Regions from separate parts of the Rhizobium sp. P1_B8 genome, predicted to be linked through region 1. Evidence: riboswitches for the same ligand, from Rfam matches in the RefSeq annotation. Region 1 holds a riboswitch; each other region holds the start of a gene.
The links. A riboswitch is a leader RNA that binds a small molecule or an ion and turns the genes downstream of it on or off. The one in region 1 is predicted to bind thiamine pyrophosphate.

Region 1 (6,550 bases):
TCCTCCGCGGCGCGGCCAAAATGCTTTTCGTTGGCAAGGGCGATGAAGAATTCCAGCTTGTCGATCATCCGGTCTCCCGATCCGGCATCACATCATCCGGGTCAGTTCATCTTTGACGCAGCAGCCGTGCTCCGCAAGGGCGATCGCTAACTGTTTTCTGCAGCGGGAAAAAGATCGAACAGCGATTCGAGGAAGGCAAGCACGCTGACATTGCCGATGCTGTAATAGACCAGCCTGCCCTGACGGCGCGTATGGACCAGGCCTTCGAGCCTTAAACGCGCCAGCTGCTGCGAGACCATGGCCTGCTGTATGCCGAGGATGTTCTCGATTTCACTCACCGTCCGCTCCTCGTTCGCCAGTATGCAGAGGATCAGAAGTCGGGTCTGGTGCGCTAGCGCTTTCAGCAGATCGCTCGCTTCGTGGGCTTTTCCAGCGAGTTTGTGCAATTCCTGGCCGGTCATCCCCGGCTCGGGTTTGGGCAACGGCATTCGGTATTATCTCGGAAGGGAGGCGATGAGGTAGATCAGCACAATAGCATATTCGCACAAGCGAATTGGTCAAAAGTGATGAAATGCCAAAAAAGGTCCAAACAAATCAGCAGATAAGCTGACCGCCGTTGATCTCGATCACCTGTCCGGTGATGTAGCCCGAGAGCGAGGGAGCCGCCAGGAACAGATAGGCGGGAGCGCAGTCCTCCGCCGTGCCGAGCCGTTGCAGGGGGATGGATTTTCTCGTCTGCTCCAGCTTTTCGCGGGAAGAATAGCGCTCATGGAATTCCGTCTCGATCGTTCCTGGCGATACGCAATTGACGCGGATTCCGTCCGGTGCAAGCTCACGGGCAAGCGCCTTGGAATAGGTCGCAACGAAGGCTTTCGAGGCCGAATAGATCGAGGAACCGGGGCTGCCGCCGGTCAGCGCCGAAATCGAAACCGTGTTGACGATGGCAGCGCCTTCAGCCGCCTTCAATGCCGGCAGCAGCGCGCGCGTCAGCGCCACCACCGATGTCTGGTTGAGCCGCACGACCGCCTCATATTCTGCGTCGGTGAGCGTCGCAGCGGGAAACCGACCAAGCATGGTGCCGGCATTGTTGACGAGCACATCGACCCTGTCGAAGAAGGCGAGAGCATCTTCAGCAAATTGCGCTGCCCCACCGACCGCGGAGAAATCGGCATGCAGCAGCAGCGCCCGTCTTTCGGATTCAGCCGTCAGCAGGAAATCCGGGAGGTCGCGTCCCGGCTTGCGCCCGGTATGGACGATTACTTTCGCGCCGCAGTCCAGGAACTGCCGGGCCACTTCAAGGCCGATGCCGCGACCGGCGCCGGTCACGACCACATTGCGATTTTCGAACAGTCTGGGATGAAACACGAAGCCGTCCTCCTCGCGGACAGTGCCGCCGGTTGCGTCACTCGCCCTTAACATATGAGCACGCCGACCGAAAGAAAGGCGTGCATCGATCTTTCCGGGAGAGACTTGGTCTCGCCCCGGAAACTGCTCTTCCCAAGAAGTTCCAGCCTTTTAGTTTTCGGTCTCCAGAAGCCGCGCGCCTGGCCCCTCCCTGCCGAGCCGGTCGCAGGGATTGCGCAACGGACAGCTTTCGATCGACAGGCAGCCGCAGCCGATGCAACCTGTCAGACGGTCGCGCAGCAGGCTAAGCCGCCTGATTCGCGCGTCGAGATCATCCTTCCAGCGCGCCGACAGCGTCTGCCAGTCGGCGACGGTCGGCGTGCGTCCCTGCGGCAGGGACTCGAACGCCGCCTGGATTTCCGAAAGCGGAATGCCAACACGCTGCGCCACCTTGATGATGCCGAGCCGGCGCAGCACATCGCGGCCATAGCGCCGCTGGTTGCCGCGGGAGCGGATGCTCGAGATCAGCCCCTTGGTCTCGTAAAAATGCAGCGCCGAGACGGCCAGGCCGCTGCGCTCTGCCACTTCACCGACCGTCAGGAGCTTGCCGAGCGGCGCCGCAGGAATTGTATCCATCACCTCTTGACCTCAATATTAGTTGAGGTTTTATAACCTTGGCTCCTGCAATCGTAAAGTCCAATCGCAACAAGGAGCGACGCGTGAAAACACCCACCAGGCTGGCTGTCATCTATGGGAGCACGAGAGAGGGCCGCATCTGCGACCGGGTGGTCAAATGGCTGACGCAGGAGCTCGTCCGCTTCCCGCAATTTGATATCGACATCATCGACCCGCTGGATTTCGCGCTGCCGGCCAACCGTGACATGACGCACCCCGAAATCGACAGGCTCGCCGGACGGCTTGGCATGGCCGACGCCTTCATCATCGTCACGCCGGAATACAATCACAGCTTCACCGCCTCGTTGAAGTCGATCATCGATTTCTTCTTCGAGCCCTGGCAGGGCAAGCCGGTCGCCTTCGTTTCCTATGGCGGCATATCTGGCGGCCTGCGCGCCGTCGAACAACTGCGGCTCGTCTTTGCCGAACTCCACGCCGTGACGATCCGCGATTCGGTCAGCTTTGCCGCACCTTGGAACCGCTTCGACACAGACGGGCGGCTCGACAATCCCGCCGACGCAATGCGTTTGCTCGATCGGATGATGGCGAGGCTGGAATGGTGGACGCAGGCGCTCGTCACTGCCCGCAGCGATCGTCCCTATACCGACACAGAGCGCCGCGCGTCTTTTCGGACGCGCTAAGGACGCTCTATTACTTTGAATCTGCGCATAATCCTTTCCGAAAATCGATTCCGATTTTCGGGGTTATGCGCTAGCCGCCTGAGGCAGAGAGCTCCGGTTCCGTTCCCGGCAGGTACGGAACCATTGGGAACACCCGGACAGGACCTCCGTCCGGGTGTTTCCCGTCGCATCAGGTCCATCCCGACCGCGCAGACGGGTTCGCAATTTTGCTGTTGCGGGGAGGAAACCCCGGTGATAGTTTCCGCGCAAATAACAGGGGAGCTCCGTATCGCCGGGGCTGAGATGTGAGGTGCCAGCCTCTGGACCCTTCAAAGCTGATCTGGGTAATGCCAGCGGAGCGAGGTTCAGATGTTCTCAGGCGCACAGGTGTCACTCTATCCGATGTCCGGCAATTTCGTCGGCATCATTCTTGATGCCGTCAAGGCGCTCGACCCCTATCGCGACCGGCTGCGCATCGAGACCGATGACATCTCCACACTGCTGGTCGGCCCGCCTGACATTCTCTTCGCCGCCATGCACGATCTTTTCGTCGCCGCCGCAAAGACCGGCGAGCATTGCGTCCTGTCAGCCGCCGTTTCACGCGGCTGCCCCGGCGAGCCCGACGACGTCATCTGCGGCGTCAACCCCTCCCTCGGTCAGGCGGAGCCGCTTGCCGAGCGCATAACAGCCGCACTTGCCGCCGTTGAAACCACCACCGAGACCGGCCAGCCGACCGCTGCGCAATTCTCGCTCTACGTCATGGCAACCGGTACCCATATGGACGAGATTTATGGCTGCATCGACTTCCTGAAGCGCTCTGGCACCTTCGACCGTGCCAAGAATTTCTGCACCAGGCTTTCTGGCGATGCCGGTGCCGTCTTCGCAACCATTCGTGAGGCCTTCTATCGCTTCGGCGACCCCGAGGGACATGTTACCCTCGACATCACGGCGTCTGCCAATAGCCCGACGAAAGCCTGAAATCGAACGCTGATGACACTGCCACAACCATCGGCTTCGCGCCTTGCCGCGCTCCGCGCCGCTCTCTACCGGGGCATACCCGCCTTGCTGGCCGGCTGCGTCTTTTTGGCGGCATGGGAACTCTATGTCGATCTTTCCGGTATCAAACCTTCCATCCTGCCGGCGCCTTCGCGCATCGTCATCCAGGGCTGGCTGAACCGCGAGGCGCTGATATCAAACACCTGGCCGACGCTCGGCGCGACACTCGGAGGTTTCGCGCTGTCGCTGGCCTTCGCCTTCGCCGCCTCGATCCTCATGGATTTCGTGCCCTTCATGCGCCGGGCATTGCTGCCGATCTTCATCGCCAGCCAGACCCTGCCGCTGGTGGCGATCGCGCCCCTCGTCGTCCTCTGGTTCGGCTTCGGCCTGTTGCCGAAGATCCTGCTGGTGGCGCTCGTCACCTTCTTCCCGCTGCTCGTCGCCTTGCTGCAGGGCTATGAATCGACTGACCGCGACATCGCCGAATTGCTGAATTCGATGAAGGCGAGCCGCTGGCACATTTTCCGCCTGGCACGGCTTCCCTCCTCGCTGCCCTATTTCTTCGCCGGCCTGCGGATCTCGATCACCTATGCTGTCGTCGGCGCGATCTTTGCCGAATATGCCGGCGCCGCCCGCGGCCTCGGCATCTATATCCTCAACGCCAAGAACAATTTCCGTCCCGATCTCGTGCTCGCCGCCGTCGTCATCAGCGCCGTTCTGACACTCTGCCTCTTCGGAGCGACGCTATTGATCCAGCGCCTCGTCATGCCCTGGCAGCCAACCGCGGAGCGGCGCCGATGAGCGATACAATGGTTGAACTGCACAATATCTCGAAGTCCTTCGACGGCATGAAGGTGCTCGGCGATATTTCGCTCGCCGTCGCAGACGGCGAGTTCGTTTCGATCGTCGGCCCGTCCGGCTCCGGAAAATCGACGGTGCTGCGACTGCTGACCCAGGCACTGCGCCCCGATGCCGGCACCATGCTTTTTAAGGGCGTGCCGCTGGAACAGGCGCCGCATTCCTTCGCCTTCATGCCGCAGCGCGACGCGCTGATGCCCTGGCGCCGGATCATCGACAATGCGGCACTCGGTCTCGAGGTGAAAGGCATGAACCGCCGCGCGGCCCGCGCCGCCGTCGCGCCGCTGTTCGAGAGCTTCGGCCTTGCCGGCTTCGAACACCACTATCCCTCCGAACTGTCAGGCGGCATGCGCCAGCGCGCCGCGCTGCTGCGCACCGTCGTCCAGACCCAGGACATGCTGCTGCTCGACGAGCCTTTCGGCGCGCTCGACGCGCTGACGCGCACGCAGATCCAGGAATGGCTGCAGGGCATGTGGACCGAACACCGTTGGACGGCGCTGCTGATCACCCATGATGTTCGCGAGGCCGTGTTCCTCTCCGACCGGATCTACGTGCTTTCGGCCCGTCCGGCGCGTATCATCCGCGAATTCCGCGTTCCCCTGCCCCGCCCGAGAAGCATTGCCGATCTCGGCTCGCCGGCGGCCCAGGCGATCGAAACCGAAATCCTGCAAACCCTGCTTCATCCTAGAACAGGATGATTTTAGGCCAGTCGGCCTCAAATCTGAATCCTGTTCTGATTTAAAGAGTTAGAGCATGATGTCGTCCGAAAACCGCTCACATTTTTCGGCATCATGCTCTAGAGACCTGAGGAGGTCACCATGCTGCTTCTCACTCGTCGCCAGACGATCTTCGCCGCCATCGCGGCAAGCCTCGCCGGCCGTACCGCCCTCGCCCAATCGGCGCCCGCAAAGGTTCGCATCGCGCTCGACTGGACACCCAACACCAACCATATCGGCATCTATGTCGCCAAGGCGAAGGGCTTCTATGCCGATGCCGGGCTCGATGTCGAGATTCTTCCCTTCACCGACACCAGCGCCGGAACGCTGGTGTCCAACGGCGTCGCCGATTTCGGCATCAGCAGCGAGATCGAGACCCTCACGCAGCGCGCTGGCGGCGGTGACGTGAAGATGGTCTACGGCGTCGTCCAGACGGAAACCGCACGCCTGATCTTCAAGGGCGGACGCGACGACATCAAGAGCCCGAAAGACCTCGACGGCAAGACCTATGGCGGCTTTGGCGGTACCTGGGAGAGCGCGCTGATCTCCGCGATGATCCGCAATGACGGCGGCAAAGGCGACGTCAAGACCGTCACCCTCGGCACCTCCGCCTACGAGGCGCTGGACAATGGCTCGATCGATTTCACGCTGGAGATCTACACCTGGGAAGGCATCGCCGCCGAACTGGAAAACCGGAAGATCGGCCGCTTCCACTATTCCGATTATGGCATTCCCGACGAGCAGACGACGGTCATCGTCTCCAGCGACGCCTATCTCTCCGCAAGTCGGGAACACGCTCGCGCCTTCATCCAGGCGACACGAAAGGGTTATGCCTACTCCGTCGACCATCCCGACGAAGCCTGCGAGCTGCTGATCTCTGGAAGCAACGGCGCACTGATGAACACGGAACTGGTAAAGGCTTCTCAAAAGGCATTGATCGAGGGGCACTTCCTGAAATCCGAGGCCGGCGTGATCGGTAAGCTCGACCCGGCAAAGGCCGAGGGCCTCGGCGGCTTCCTGATGGAGAATGGCATTCTGGTCGATGCGAATGGCGCCGCACTCAAGGAGAAGCCGGACTTTTCCACCTATTATACCAACGAACTTCTCGACTGAGCCCAGCCCTGCCTTGCCCGTCGCGGCTTTCCGCTGCAAAATCGCAGACACGGATTCAGATCTTGGGCCGCTCCGGCCTAAGAGCTGAATCCGTATCTAAATCAAGGAAGTGGTGCATGATGTCGTCCGAGCACCGCTCACACTTTTCGGCATCATGCTCTGGGCAAGGTGGGGAGGCAGGATGCGACAACAGGAGAGACTGGCCGGAGCGGACTTTCTGCGTGCGAC
Region 2 (6,550 bases), on a different contig from region 1:
CGTCCTGGCCGTTCATCAGCCGCACCAGCCCTTCAGCACTCGAGCCTTTCTTCAGCGCCGCGGCCGTCTTCGTATCCAGCGCCTGCTGCGCCCAGCATCCGGACTGGTTGCAATTGCGATAGTCGAGTTTGGCGACCGGCTTACCATCGGCATTGATCGACAGGCCGGAGGGCAGGAAGACGTTGAGCGGCAGAAGGGCGGTCAGCATCAGCCGCGGCTTGCCCTTGTCGCCCTTGCCCTGGGAACCGGCCGGCGAAGCTGCGATCGCCAACGTCAGGATATTGACGGGTTTGCCGTCTTTGGCGACTTGCGCGACCTGGGCGACTTCGCAGGCCTCAGTGCCTGCCGAACCGGTGCAGCGATAATACCAGTCGTCGAATTTCTGGGATTTCATGGCCGGCGCCGGTTGAGCGGGCGCCTGCACCTGTTCCGGTCCTTGATCGGTCGGAACAGGTGATTGCGAAAAAGCCGGGTTGGCACAAGCAATGAATATCAAAACAGGGGCGATAGTCGGACGAGTCCGCTTCATGCCGATTCTCAAAAATTTTCTCATTGAAAATACAACTTCAGGAAGATTTTATTCGGGTGTAAAGCCCTATCGCTACAATCCATCATTTAGTCAACCTAAGCGTGTCAGCACGGTAAAGTTTCCGTTAGATATTTACTTCACGTTCTGGGAGATTAAGTCTTGCCTTGGCTGAGACTCGCCCTCAACGAATTCGCCAAGAGATTTCAACGCTCGAATAAAACCGATTGGCGAGGACCATGAGACGACGCGCAACTTACGCGAAGCTGTCCACCTGCCCGCTTGCATTGAAAATTCGACAGATGAACGGATAGGATGAATAATTCCGCACTATCCGCACTGCTGCGAAGTCTTGAAAAGATGAGCCTCGTTCCTTCGAAGAAAAGAGCCGCTCCGGCATCTGTGTTTTTCTCGATGCTCCTCACAAATACAGAGATGTATTTTAGAAATTCATTGCACCCACGGTTGCTACTGTTATTCTTCTCGAAAAGGAGAGGACAGCCGCATGGCAAAACGGCAACGACGAGGGCAGCCCGGAACAGAACCCGCAGACGACATTCTGGAAAACCTGGTCAAGACACGAATCGGCGGCGATCTCTCGTCCTTCATGAAGGGCGATCCAGACCCATAAATCATCCATAGCCATCGTCGCGCCGCGTCGGTCGCAGAATTGTCATTTTCAGGATGACATCAGCCCCGTTCTCTGCGAAAAAGAGCGCGATGAGAGACAGGGGCGTTCGTCGACAGACGGGCTGAGAAGCACCCTTCGAACCTGAACCGGATAATGCCGGCGGAGGGAGTCGCTCGGGGTCGCGGCTTAGCCCGCACGAACCGCCCCGTGCCCGCCCCCGCCTGAAAGGGGCCATATGCAGACCAGGACCACACCAGGAGCGATGCTGAAGGCGATGCGCGAGAAGCCGCCGCTCGTTCAGTGCATCACCAATTACGTCGCCATGAACATCGCCGCAAATGTGCTGCTTGCATCCGGCGCCTCGCCTGCCATGGTGTATGCCGCTGAGGAAGCCGGGGAATTCGCCGGGATCGCCAATGCGCTGACAATCAATATCGGCACGCTGTCGACGCAATGGATCGACGGCATGCAGGCAGCGGCGAAGGCAGCGACATCAGCCGGCAAACCCTGGGTGCTCGATCCGGTCGCCCATTATGCGACGGCTTTCCGCCGCAACGCGGTCGCCGACCTCCTGGCGCTGCGTCCGACCATCATCCGCGGCAACGCCTCCGAAATCATCGCGCTGGCCGGCGGAGAGAGCCGCGGCCAGGGCGTCGACAGCCGCGACCCGGTCGAACAGGCGGAAGGTTCGGCGCGATGGCTGGCTGAACGTCAGCGGGCGGTCGTCGCCGTCACCGGTGCGGTGGATTTCGTCACCGACGGCGAGAAGGCCGTGCGCATCGAAGGCGGATCGGCGCTGATGCCGCAAGTCACCGCGCTCGGTTGCTCGCTCACCTGCCTCGTCGGCGCCTTTGCCGCGACGGCACCCGAAGACACCTTCGGCGCGACGGTTGCGGCACTTGCAACCTTCGCCATCGCCGGCGAAGAGGCCGCACTTGGGGCGGCCGGCCCCGGTTCCTTCTCATGGCGTTTCCTCGATGCGTTAGCTGCGCTCGACCCCGAAACGCTTGACGCCAGGGCGAGGATATCGGCGGCATGAAGGCTTTCGACCTTTCGCTCTATCTCGTCCTCGACCCCGATCTGTGCGCCGGGATCGGCATGGTCGAAACGGCGCGACTTGCCGTTGCCGGCGGCGCGACCATGGTGCAACTGCGTGACAAACATGCCGCCACCATCGGGATGATCGAGACCGGCCGCGCCTTGAAACAGGCATTGGAGGGGACCGGCGCCCTCCTCATCGTCAACGATGATGTCGAGGCGGCAATCGCCATCGGCGCCGACGGTCTGCATATCGGCCAGGAAGACATGGATGCACACAAAGCGCGGACGATGATCGGCCCCGACATGATCCTTGGCCTCTCGGTCGAGACCGCGCCGCTCGCCGCCGCCGTTGATCCTGGTCTGGTCGATTATACCGGCGTCGGACCGGTGTTTGCGACACCGACCAAGGCCGACCACAAGCAGCCGATCGGTTTTGACGGTCTTGCCAAGCTGGTGAAGGCCTCGCCGGTGCCATCGGTCGCGATCGGCGGGCTCAAGGCGGATCATGTCGCCCAAGTGTTCGCCGCGGGCGCGAAAGGGGTTGCCGTCGTTTCCGCCATCTGCGGCACGCCAGATCCTGAAGCGGCCACGCGCCACATCGCCGCAGAAATCCGAAAGGCCCGTGCATGATCCGCAACGTTCTCTCGATCGCCGGCTCCGATCCCTCCGGTGGCGCCGGCATCCAGGCCGATCTCAAGGCCTTTTCCGCCCGCGGCGTCTACGGCATGGCGGTGCTGACCGCGTTGACGGCGCAGAACACGCAAGGTGTCAGCGGTGTGCATCTGGTGCCGCCGCAATTCGTCGCCGACCAGATCAATGCCGTCTTTGCCGATGTCCGCGTCGATGCCGTCAAGGTCGGCATGATCGCCAATGCCGGCATCGCCGACGCCGTTGCCGGTGCGCTGACTGACCACCGCGACATTCCGATCGTCATCGATCCTGTCATGATCGCCAAGGGTGGAGCCGCCCTGCTCGCGCCTGAAGCGGTCGACGTGCTGACCCATCGGCTGCTGCCGCTTGCCACGCTGCTGACCCCGAACCTGCCCGAAGCCGCCGCGCTGCTGCACCAGCCGGTCGCGACAAATCGCGCTGACATGGCGGCGCAGGCCGAACGCCTGCGCGCGCTTGGCCCGGCCGCAGTGCTGGTCAAGGGCGGCCATCTCGACAGCGACGAGAGCCCTGACGTGCTTGCCACCGCCGCCGGCCTGCACTGGTTCGAAGCCAGGCGCGTGCCGACCAAGAACACCCACGGCACCGGCTGCACGCTCTCCAGCGCCCTGGCGGCCGAGCTCGCCAAGGGCGCCTCGGCGCGGGAGGCGGTCGCCATCGCGAAGGAATACCTTGCCGGCGCGGTCGCGGCTGCCGGAAGTCTCACCGTTGGCTCCGGCCACGGTCCGGTGCAGCATTTTCATGCGCTCTGGAAAGACGATATATAAGCACTCGCTCAGCGAACAAGCCGCCAATTGAAAACGGCCCGGCCTCCCGGGCCGTTTTTTCGTTCGGCACCTACTTTGCGTTGAAACCGCGGCGACTGCGGCGGGGCGTCCCTTTCTCTCGTTGAAAAACCTTGTTGACAAGCCCTGCCAGATGGCCAAATCTATGACACTAAAAGGGGATACATTCCGCAATAACGGAATAACTGGAGGAATGACAGGTGCCAGACCTGCTTGTGAGCTTGTATTCCACTGAGCTCGCCGACCTGAGACAGAAGGCCGGCGATGTCGGCGTCTCCATCCGCCCGGCCCTCCCCCCGGAACTGCATCTTATCGTCAGCTGGGTTCGCGAACAGTTCAGCGAGAACTGGGCAAGCGAAGTCACAGTCGCCTTCTCCCGTCAGCCCGTTGCCTGCCTGATCGCCGTCGACGGCGGCAAGCTGCTGGGCTTTGCCTGCTATGACACGACGGCGCGCGGCTTCTTCGGCCCGACCGGCGTCGACCCCGAAGCGCGTGGCAGGGGCATCGGGCTCGCCCTCTTTTCCGCCTGCCTTCAGGCCATGAAGACGCTCGGTCACGCCTATGCCTTCATCGGCGACGCCGGCCCGGTCGATTTCTACGCCAAGACCGCAGGCGCAATCGTCATCCCCGCCCCCGACAAGGGCATCTACGAAGGCATGCTGAGAAGCACGCCGAAATGACCATCTGATCCGGAGTTACAGAATTGTCCTCGACCCCGCTCGCCCTTTTCGTCGGCCTCCCGAATCCCACTATTTCGGATGATGAATTCGCCCTCTTTCGCGAAACCAATCCGCTCGGCCTGTTCGTCGGCCGGCGCAATCAGCGCGAGCCGGAACAGACGAAGCGGCTGATCGACCGCTTCCGCGAGGCCGTCGGCCGCGACGACGCGCCTGTCTTCACCGACCAGGAAGGCGGCCGCGTTCAGCATCTCGATGCCGGCCCCTGGCCGCTCTTCCGCAGTTTCGGCCAGTTTGCCGAACTTGCGCGCCGCGATTTCGATCTCGGCAAAAAAGCACTGCGCCTTTCCTCCCAGGCCATGGGCGCGATGATGACGGAACTCGGCCTTTCCAGCGGCTGCTCGCCCGTTCTCGACCTCGTCTTCGAGACGACGAGTGCGGTCATCGGCGCCCGCTCCTTCGGCCCAGATCCCGATTTCATCGCTGCCCTCGGCCGCGAGGTGGTCGATGGCCTGCTCGAGACCGGCAACATGCCCGTCATCAAGCACATTCCCGGCCATGGCCGCGCGACGCTCGACTCCCACAAGGAGCGTCCGGTGGTCGACGCCAGCCGCGAGACGCTCACCGCGACCGATTTCAGGCCCTTCGTCGCGCTGAAGGATACGCCCTGGGCGATGGTCGCTCATGTCGTCTACTCGGCCTATGACGCGGAGCTGCCAGCGTCCGTCTCGCCTGTTATGCACGACGTGATCCGCAAGGAGATGGGCTATGACGGCGTGCTGATATCAGACTGCATCTTCATGGAGTCGCTCTCCGGCACCCTGCCGGAACGCGTCAAACAGGTGCTCGACGCAGGCTTCGACATCGCGCTCCACAGCCACGGCGACATCCCGGAAAGCGAAGCCGCCGCCAAAGCCGCCCGTCCGCTGACGGAAGCTGCCCTGCAGCGGATCGCCGCCGGCAAGGCCCGCCTCGGCAATCTCAAGATCGATGTCCGCGCCGCCCATGCGCAAGTCGAAGACATGTTTGCAAGCGCGCTGGTCTCCTGACCGGCACGTCATCTCTCACCGCATAAGAAAAGGGGAATAACACATGAAAAAATATCTTCTCGCAGCCGCCGCCCTGACGCTGCTTTCGGGATCTGCCGTGGCGCAGACGATCCTGACGGCGAATATCGAGCCGGCGACGACCTGGGTTCGCAACTTCAATCCGTTCAACCAGACCTCGTCGCGCCAGTCCACGCTCGACTTCATCTACGAGCCGTTGGTCATCTTCAACCGCTTCGACAGCAACAAGCCGGTCTATCGCCTGGCCGAAAGCTTCAAACTCTCCGACGACCTGAAGAGCATCGATTTCAAGCTGCGCCCGAACCTGAAATGGTCGGACGGCAAGCCGTTGACCGCAGCCGACGTCAAGTTCACCTATGATTACCTGAAGAAGTTCCCGGCGCTCGACTTCGTCAGCATCTGGACCTTCATCACCGATATCCAGGCGGTCGACGCCCAGACGGTGCGCTTCACGCTTGCCAATCCGAGCTCGCTCGCCGCCGAGCAGATCTCGCAGCTGCCGATCGTTCCGGAACATGTCTGGAAGGACGTCGCCGATCCGGTCACCTTCGCCAACGAGACCCCTGTTGGCAGCGGCCCGCTGACGGAAGTGCCGCGTTTCACCGGCCAGACCTACGATCAGTGCCGCAACCCGAACTATTGGGATAACGAGCATCTGAAGGTCGATTGCATGCGCTTCCCGCAGCTTGCCGACAACAACCAGATGCTGACCGCAACGGCCGACGGCACGCTCGACTGGGGTGTCTCCTTCATTCCCGATATCGACAATGTCTACGTGTCCAAGGATCCGGCGCATTTCCACTACTGGTATTCGCCAAGCAGCATGGTCGCCTTCCTGTTCAACTTGGAAACGGCGAACGAGAACAACAAGAAGGCCTTCAACGACCTGAAGTTCCGCCGCGCCGTCTCGATGGCGCTCGACCGCAAGACGATGATCGACGTCGCCGGCTACGGCTATCCGACGCTGAACGAAGACCCCGGCCTGATGGGCGAGCTCTACAAGAGCTGGGCGGACCCATCCGTCAAGGCCGACTTCGGCAAGTTCGCAGCCTATGATGCCGACGCCGCCAAGGCCCTGCTCGACGAGGCGGGCTACAAGGACAAGGACGGCGACGGTTTCCGCGACAATCCCGACGGCACCAAGATCTCCTTCT
Region 3 (6,550 bases), on a different contig from region 1:
ACGGTGATCGTCGCGGGGCACGATATAGATCGGATGGCGTGGATGCAGCATCCTGATCGGCCTGGAAAGCGTCACATCCGCAGTTTCCAGATAGAGCATTTCGCCTCGCACGCCGCGCATGCCGGAAAGTCGCGGTATCGCCGCTGGCCCGGTGCAGTCGAGCACGCGGGCAAATCGCCGGTCTTGCGGCTCGTGTCCGCCGAAATGGAAGACGACGCCACGCTCGCGGAGCCTGCCGGCTAGTCTGGCCAGTGCGCGGCGTGGATCGAGATGCGCTTCCTGCTGGAAGAAAAGAGCCTTTTCGAAGCGGCCGGCAAGTGCAGGTTCGAGGTCGGTCACACCCTTGCGATCGATCCAGACATGACCGGTCGTGCGCGCCGCAAACCGGACGAGATCCGGAAGGTCACGCGGCTGCGCCACGACCAGAGTACCGCGGCGACGAACCTCGCCGGGCACGGCCTCCTCCCACCATCCGGCCGCGCCCAGGCCCAATGTCAGGACAATCTCTTCGGCCGCCTCCCGTTCGCAATAGGGTGCGAGCATTCCTCCAGCAAAATGCGAGGCGCCAAGTCCCGCCGCGCCGGCTTTTTCGATCACCTCGACCGAAAAGCCCCGCCTGATGAGTTCATGGGCCGCCGCGAGGCCGGCAACGCCGGCTCCTTTGACGAGAAAGGTAGACATTATGCGTTACCCGGAAGGTCTGCGACCGGCATGTAAAGATCGCCGCCATCGCGGTATTTGGCGGCCATGGCTTGCAACCCCTCCCTCTGCGCTTCGGCGCGGATATCGTGCGAAATCCGCATCGAGCAGAATTTCGGGCCGCACATGGAGCAGAAATGCGCCACCTTATGCGCCTCCTTCGGCAGCGTTTCGTCGTGGAAGGAACGGGCGGTTTCCGGATCGAGCGAGAGGTTGAACTGGTCCTCCCATCGGAACTCGAAACGGGCGCGCGACAACGCATCGTCGCGCACCCGCGCCGCCGGATGGCCCTTGGCGAGATCGGCGGCATGTGCCGCGATCTTATAGGTGATGACGCCCACCTTGACGTCGTTGCGGTCCGGCAGGCCGAGATGTTCCTTGGGCGTCACGTAGCAGAGCATGGCGGTGCCGAACCAGCCGATCATCGCAGCCCCGATGCCGGACGTGATGTGGTCATAGCCCGGCGCGATATCGGTGGTTAGCGGTCCGAGCGTATAAAAAGGCGCCTCGCCGCAAACCGCGAGCTGCTTGTCCATGTTTTCCTTGATCTTGTGCATCGGGACATGGCCGGGACCTTCGATCATCACCTGGCAATCCTTCGCCCAGGCGATTTTCGTTAACTCGCCGAGCGTTTCCAGTTCTGCGAACTGCGCCGCATCGTTGGCATCAGCGATCGAGCCTGGCCGCAGGCCATCACCGAGCGAGAAGGAAACGTCGTAAGCGCGGCAAATGTCGCAGATCTCCTCGAAATGCTCGTAGAGAAAACTCTCCCTGTGGTGGTGCAGACACCACTTGGCCATGATCGAGCCGCCGCGGGAAACGATGCCGGTGACGCGATTGACGGTCAGCGGAATATAGGCGAGCCGCACGCCGGCATGGATGGTGAAATAGTCGACGCCCTGCTCGGCCTGTTCGATCAGCGTATCGCGATAGACCTCCCAGGTGAGGTCCTCGGCAACGCCGTTTACCTTTTCGAGTGCCTGGTAGAGCGGCACGGTACCGATCGGCACCGGCGAATTGCGGATGATCCATTCGCGGATATTGTGGATGTTTCGGCCGGTCGACAGGTCCATGACGGTGTCGGCACCCCAGCGGATCGCCCAGACCATCTTCTCCACTTCTTCCGCCATGGACGAGGTAACAGCCGAATTGCCGATATTGGCATTGATCTTTACCAGGAAGTTCCGGCCGATGATCATCGGTTCGGATTCTGGATGGTTGATATTGGCGGGAATGATCGCTCGGCCTTCCGCGACTTCCCGACGGACGAAATCCGGTGTCACGAAATCCGGGATATGGGCGCCAAAACTTTCGCCGTCGCGGATGAGAGCTTCCTTGGTCGCCTGTCGTCCGAGGTTTTCGCGAATGGCGATGAATTCCATTTCCGGCGTGACGATGCCGGCCCGCGCATAAGCGAGCTGGGTAACGGCCCTCCCCGCCTTCGCCTTGAAAGGCTGGCTGCGAACGGGGAATTCCGGCGTCAGCCTGTCGCCTGAAACAAAGCCGTTATCCTCCGGCCTGACGATGCGGCCCCCGTAGGATTCAACATCACCGCGAGCAAGAACCCAGCTTTCGCGCAGGCGTGGCAGGCCTGCATCGATGCGGATTTCGGCACCTTCTGCGGTGTAGGGACCCGAAGAATCGTAGACAGTGACTGGCGGTTCGCCAGAGGTCGGATGCAGTGCGATCTGACGCATCGGTACGCGGATATCCGGATGAATGGTGCCTGCTTTCAGGACTTTCGCGGAGGCGGGAAGCGGACCTGTGGTGACGACCGGAGTGAGTTTGGTGGCTGCAATATTCATGGTTCGAGGCTCCAAGTTTTGACGTTTGGAGACCCAGTTCCAGTGTTGGAATGATGAAAAAACGCCGTGGATTCCGAAGGACGGATACCCGCCCTCGCTGCCGCAGCGCCCGCACCGTCCCTACGCCAGTATGAACTGGATCAGGTTCAACGGGTCACTGCGCCTCGGGCGGCCAAAGCCGATCCGACCAGCAGTATCTCAGCCCCTTGGCGGGACCCCCCTGGTGAATAGGGCTAAGCTATTGTGAGAAATGCCGCTCCGTCAAGCCCTTAGGGCACCATTGAGAACCCATATCCCGACCGCTTGAGTTCTGTTCATCGCGCCGCTGGGCTGACTGGCTTCGTGGAGTTTAGCGAATGTGGCATGCTCAGCGCCGCCCCAATTCCCCGCCAGAACCTCCAGGAACGCAAAGCAATCGCCAACGGCTCGGTGCCCATCCGCTGTCACCCGACCACCCCTAGCGGCACCACTTTCGCCGGCGACAATAGAATGCCCTCGAAAAGCCAACTTGCGCATGGCGTCTCTCGCCAAAGCTGCGCAAACCAGACTGTTTTTCATGCCCATCCTGTCAATGATCGGGAAAAGGGCAATAAGATCAATAATTAGACGGTATGATCGGTTTTTAATCAAAAATCAAAAAGCTCATCATTTTGGCAGAATTTGCGGTTTATTTGGCCGAATATGAAACATCAGGTCTCTTGCCTCGTGACGGTATTGCAAGTGTAATTCTCCTCGTCTGATCGGCGCTTACGGCGTAATCAGACCAGCAAACAGCAGCGGAGCCGCCTTTTCAGCCCGGTCATTTGGCCGAGACGGCGGAGGCGTGCTCGGACGGCAAGGGGATGAGGCATGACAAAGCTTGCGACGACAATTCTGACCGGGTTTCTCGGGACCGGCAAGACCACGCTTCTCAATCACCTGCTCACCTCAATCGAAAACGAGAGCGTAGCGGTGATCGTCAACGAATTTGGGGAGGTCGGCATCGATGGAAAGCTCGTGGTGCCGACGGCGGACGAGGTCATCGAGCTGAACAATGGCTGCATCTGCTGCACTGTCAGGGGCGATCTCATCGCCGCGATCGGCGAACTGCTGCGCTCCGGACGGCCAATCGACCGCATCATCATCGAGACTTCGGGTCTTGCCGATCCGGCGCCGGTCATCCAGTCCTTCCTGCTCGACGAAACGCTCGCCAGGCGGCTGCAGCTTGATGCGATCGTGACCGTCGTCGATGCCCGCCATATGAAGCAACAGCTCTCTCAGGACGAGGCGAGGGAGCAGATCAGCTTTGCCGACGTGCTGCTGCTCAACAAGATCGACCTGGAGAGCGCCGAGGACCTTGCCGCCACCGAGCAGCAATTGCGCGGGATCAATCCGCTTGCCCGGATCATCCGGACGAGGGATTGCAAGGTCGAGCTCTCCGCGGTGCTCGACGTCGGCGCCTTCGACCTCAAGAACATCCTGTCTATCGACCCCGATATTCTCAAGGACCATGAACACGAGCACGACCAGAGCATCGGTTGCGTGGCGATCCAGGACTTCGGCCCGCTCGATCCAGCGGCGCTGAACGTCTGGCTCAATCGCCTGGCTCAGGAGATCGGCACGGACCTCTTCCGCATGAAGGGCGTGCTGAATCTCCACGGCGAGCAGCGCCGCTATGTCTTTCACGGCGTGCACATGACGCTTGAAGGACGCCCCGGAAAGGCCTGGGGGCCTTCGGAAAAGCGGCTCAACGAAATCGTCTTCATCGGCAGAAACCTCGACGACGCGATGCTTCGAGACGGCTTCATGAGCTGCCTCAGCCAGCAGCGCGCGCTGGCATCCTGATGCGCATCCGCCCAACCCCTCAACAAGGAGACAGACCCATGCCCCCGCTCGTTGCCGCAATGATCAGCCTCGGTGTGCTCGGCGCCATCGACACCTATATCACCGCGACGATATTTCCCGTTCCCGTGTGGGTCACCTTCATCGCCTGGGCGTCGTTCTTCGCCTGCGGCGGCGGAAACCAGGGGCTGGTCAAATCGATCGTTTCCAACTGGACCGGCATCGGCATCGCCTCGATCACGCTGCTGATCATCCAGTATGGCCCGGCCCACCCGATCTTTGCGGCGATCCTGGTCGGCGCCGGCACCTCAGCAATGATCCTGGCCTCGGCCATCCCGATCTTGAACTTTCCGCCGGCGATCGTCTTCGGCTTCGCCTCTCTCGTCGGCACCAGCGCGGCGACGGACACGACGATCGTCACCTCAGGTCTCAATCATCCGACCCTCGTCGCCATGGCCGCGATGCTGCTCGGCGGCGTCTTCGGCCTGCTCTCGGAAATCGGAACCCAGCTTCTGGCCGGCAAGAAATCCGCGACCGCCTGAGCGTCATCGTCACCATTCACCATAAAGGAACGATCCCATGAAACTTCAGCATTATCTTGGCGGCCTTGAGGGGCTGGGGCCCGTGAGCACCGAAACGCGCGTTTTCGTCGATGTCTGGGAAACCAGGATCTTCGGCATCCATACGGCGATGATGGCGCTGTCGCCGCAGCTTCCCCTTCCCGAGACGCCATCGACGTTCAAGACCATCTGGACCTGGGCGGACCTCAGGAAAGGGGCGGAGTCCCTCAATCCGTTCGATTATTTCAGGTTTCGCTATTACGAGAAGTGGCTCGGCGGAATATCGGGATACTTCATCGACAACGGCTATATCACGGCAGAAGAGCTCGATGCGCTGACGGAGGAATATTACAACGAGCCGTCGAAGCCGCTGCACGAGGCCGGCGATGAGGCGATCGACCGGCGCGTCGTGCAATATCTAGTCGAAGGCGACAGCCCCAAGCGCGACGTCGGCGTGACCTTCGAATTCAAAGTCGGCGATACGGTGGCGATCCGCGATGTGCCGACCGTCGAGCATACGAGGCTGCCCGGTTTCCTCCGCAACAAGTTCGGAACGATCGAGACCGTCTATGACGGGGCTTACACCTATCTCTGCGACACCGGCCCCGACGGCGTCGGCGCGGCGATGCCGGTCTACTGCGTTCGCTTCGAACCGAGTGACCTCTGGCCCGATAATGCCGAGAAGAATTTCAGCCTCTATGCCGATCTCTACGCCCACTATGTCGAGGCACCGGAAGCCGGCGAAGCCTCCAAGGCCGCCTGAGACGCACACCAGTCGCCGCCATTCCAGTCAAGGAGCCACAACAATGATGGACCGTTTTCACTATCGCCAGGACCGGGAAGCCTACAGCGCCGCCCGCGTCAAAGCCCTGGAAGCCCTGCTGATCAAAAAGGGCGTGATCACCGACAAAACCGTCGATACAGTCCTCGATTTCTTCGAGACAAAGATGGGGCCGTTCAACGGCGCCAAGATCGTCGCGCGCGCCTGGGTCGACCCGGCGTTCAAGGACAGGCTCGTCGCCGACACGCCGAAGGCCATCGCCGAACTTCAGTTGCCCGAGGGCATGGCGGGTGCCGAGGGCGAACACATGCGCGCGGTGGCCAACGCCCCCCATGTCCATAACCTCATCATCTGCACGCTTTGCTCCTGCTATCCGTGGCCGGTGCTCGGCCTGCCACCCTACTGGTACAAGGACCCGACCTTCCGCAGCCGTGCCGCCCGCGAGCCGCGCGCCGTACTGACGGAGTTCGGGCTGGCGGTTCCCGATGCGGTCGAGATCAAGGTCTGGGATTCCAGCGCCCAGATCCGCTGGTTCGTCGTGCCGGAACGCCCGGCCGGCACGGACGGGCTTTCCGAAGCGGAACTCGAGGCCCTGGTCACGCCCGAAGCGATGATGGGTGTCGCCGTCGCCAGGGCAGCGTGAGGAGGGGACATGCTGACGCAATTCGAGCATTTCGCCGTCACCGAGATGATGGGCAGCACCGACAACCCGCCGCGGGCGAACGGCTCGCTCTGCTTCGGCAGCGAGTGGGAGCGAAAGGCCTTCGGCATGGCGCTTGCGCTCGCCAAGGACGGCTTTTTCGAATGGGACGACTTCCGCGACGAGCTGATCAGCACGATCAGCGCCTGGGAAGCGGCCCATCCAGTCGATCGATCCTCCTGGA

Region 2: linked by a shared signal. The riboswitch ahead of thiM (hydroxyethylthiazole kinase) and the one ahead of AC1D2N_RS21895 (YkoF family thiamine/hydroxymethylpyrimidine-binding protein) in region 1 are both predicted to bind thiamine pyrophosphate.
Region 3: linked by a shared signal. The riboswitch ahead of thiC (phosphomethylpyrimidine synthase ThiC) and the one ahead of AC1D2N_RS21895 (YkoF family thiamine/hydroxymethylpyrimidine-binding protein) in region 1 are both predicted to bind thiamine pyrophosphate.

What each region holds. Positions count from the first base shown of each region.
Region 1 covers NZ_JBFTZZ010000018.1:29,416-35,965, reverse strand. Annotated here, with positions in the region: gene AC1D2N_RS21920 (LysR family transcriptional regulator) at 1-68, opposite strand, end outside; gene AC1D2N_RS21915 (ArsR/SmtB family transcription factor) at 147-488, opposite strand; gene AC1D2N_RS21910 (SDR family NAD(P)-dependent oxidoreductase) at 595-1,365, opposite strand; gene soxR (redox-sensitive transcriptional activator SoxR) at 1,516-1,980, opposite strand; gene AC1D2N_RS21900 (NADPH-dependent FMN reductase) at 2,064-2,660, shown strand; TPP riboswitch at 2,905-3,018, shown strand; gene AC1D2N_RS21895 (YkoF family thiamine/hydroxymethylpyrimidine-binding protein) at 3,009-3,617, shown strand; gene AC1D2N_RS21890 (ABC transporter permease) at 3,630-4,436, shown strand; partial or broken gene AC1D2N_RS21885 (ABC transporter ATP-binding protein) at 4,433-5,243, shown strand; gene AC1D2N_RS21880 (ABC transporter substrate-binding protein) at 5,312-6,322, shown strand; gene AC1D2N_RS21875 (acyltransferase family protein) at 6,504-6,550, shown strand, end outside.
Region 2 covers NZ_JBFTZZ010000011.1:15,207-21,756, forward strand. Annotated here, with positions in the region: gene AC1D2N_RS14725 (invasion associated locus B family protein) at 1-553, opposite strand, end outside; TPP riboswitch at 1,246-1,342, shown strand; gene thiM (hydroxyethylthiazole kinase) at 1,393-2,196, shown strand; gene thiE (thiamine phosphate synthase) at 2,193-2,828, shown strand; gene thiD (bifunctional hydroxymethylpyrimidine kinase/phosphomethylpyrimidine kinase) at 2,825-3,634, shown strand; gene AC1D2N_RS14745 (GNAT family N-acetyltransferase) at 3,853-4,332, shown strand; gene AC1D2N_RS14750 (glycoside hydrolase family 3 N-terminal domain-containing protein) at 4,356-5,378, shown strand; gene AC1D2N_RS14755 (ABC transporter substrate-binding protein) at 5,422-6,550, shown strand, end outside.
Region 3 covers NZ_JBFTZZ010000040.1:28,000-34,549, forward strand. Annotated here, with positions in the region: gene thiO (glycine oxidase ThiO) at 1-681, opposite strand, end outside; gene thiC (phosphomethylpyrimidine synthase ThiC) at 681-2,504, opposite strand; TPP riboswitch at 2,604-2,736, opposite strand; gene AC1D2N_RS32455 (CobW family GTP-binding protein) at 3,354-4,328, shown strand; gene AC1D2N_RS32460 (DUF1097 domain-containing protein) at 4,367-4,867, shown strand; gene nthB (nitrile hydratase subunit beta) at 4,905-5,648, shown strand; gene nthA (nitrile hydratase subunit alpha) at 5,692-6,309, shown strand; gene AC1D2N_RS32475 (nitrile hydratase accessory protein) at 6,319-6,550, shown strand, end outside.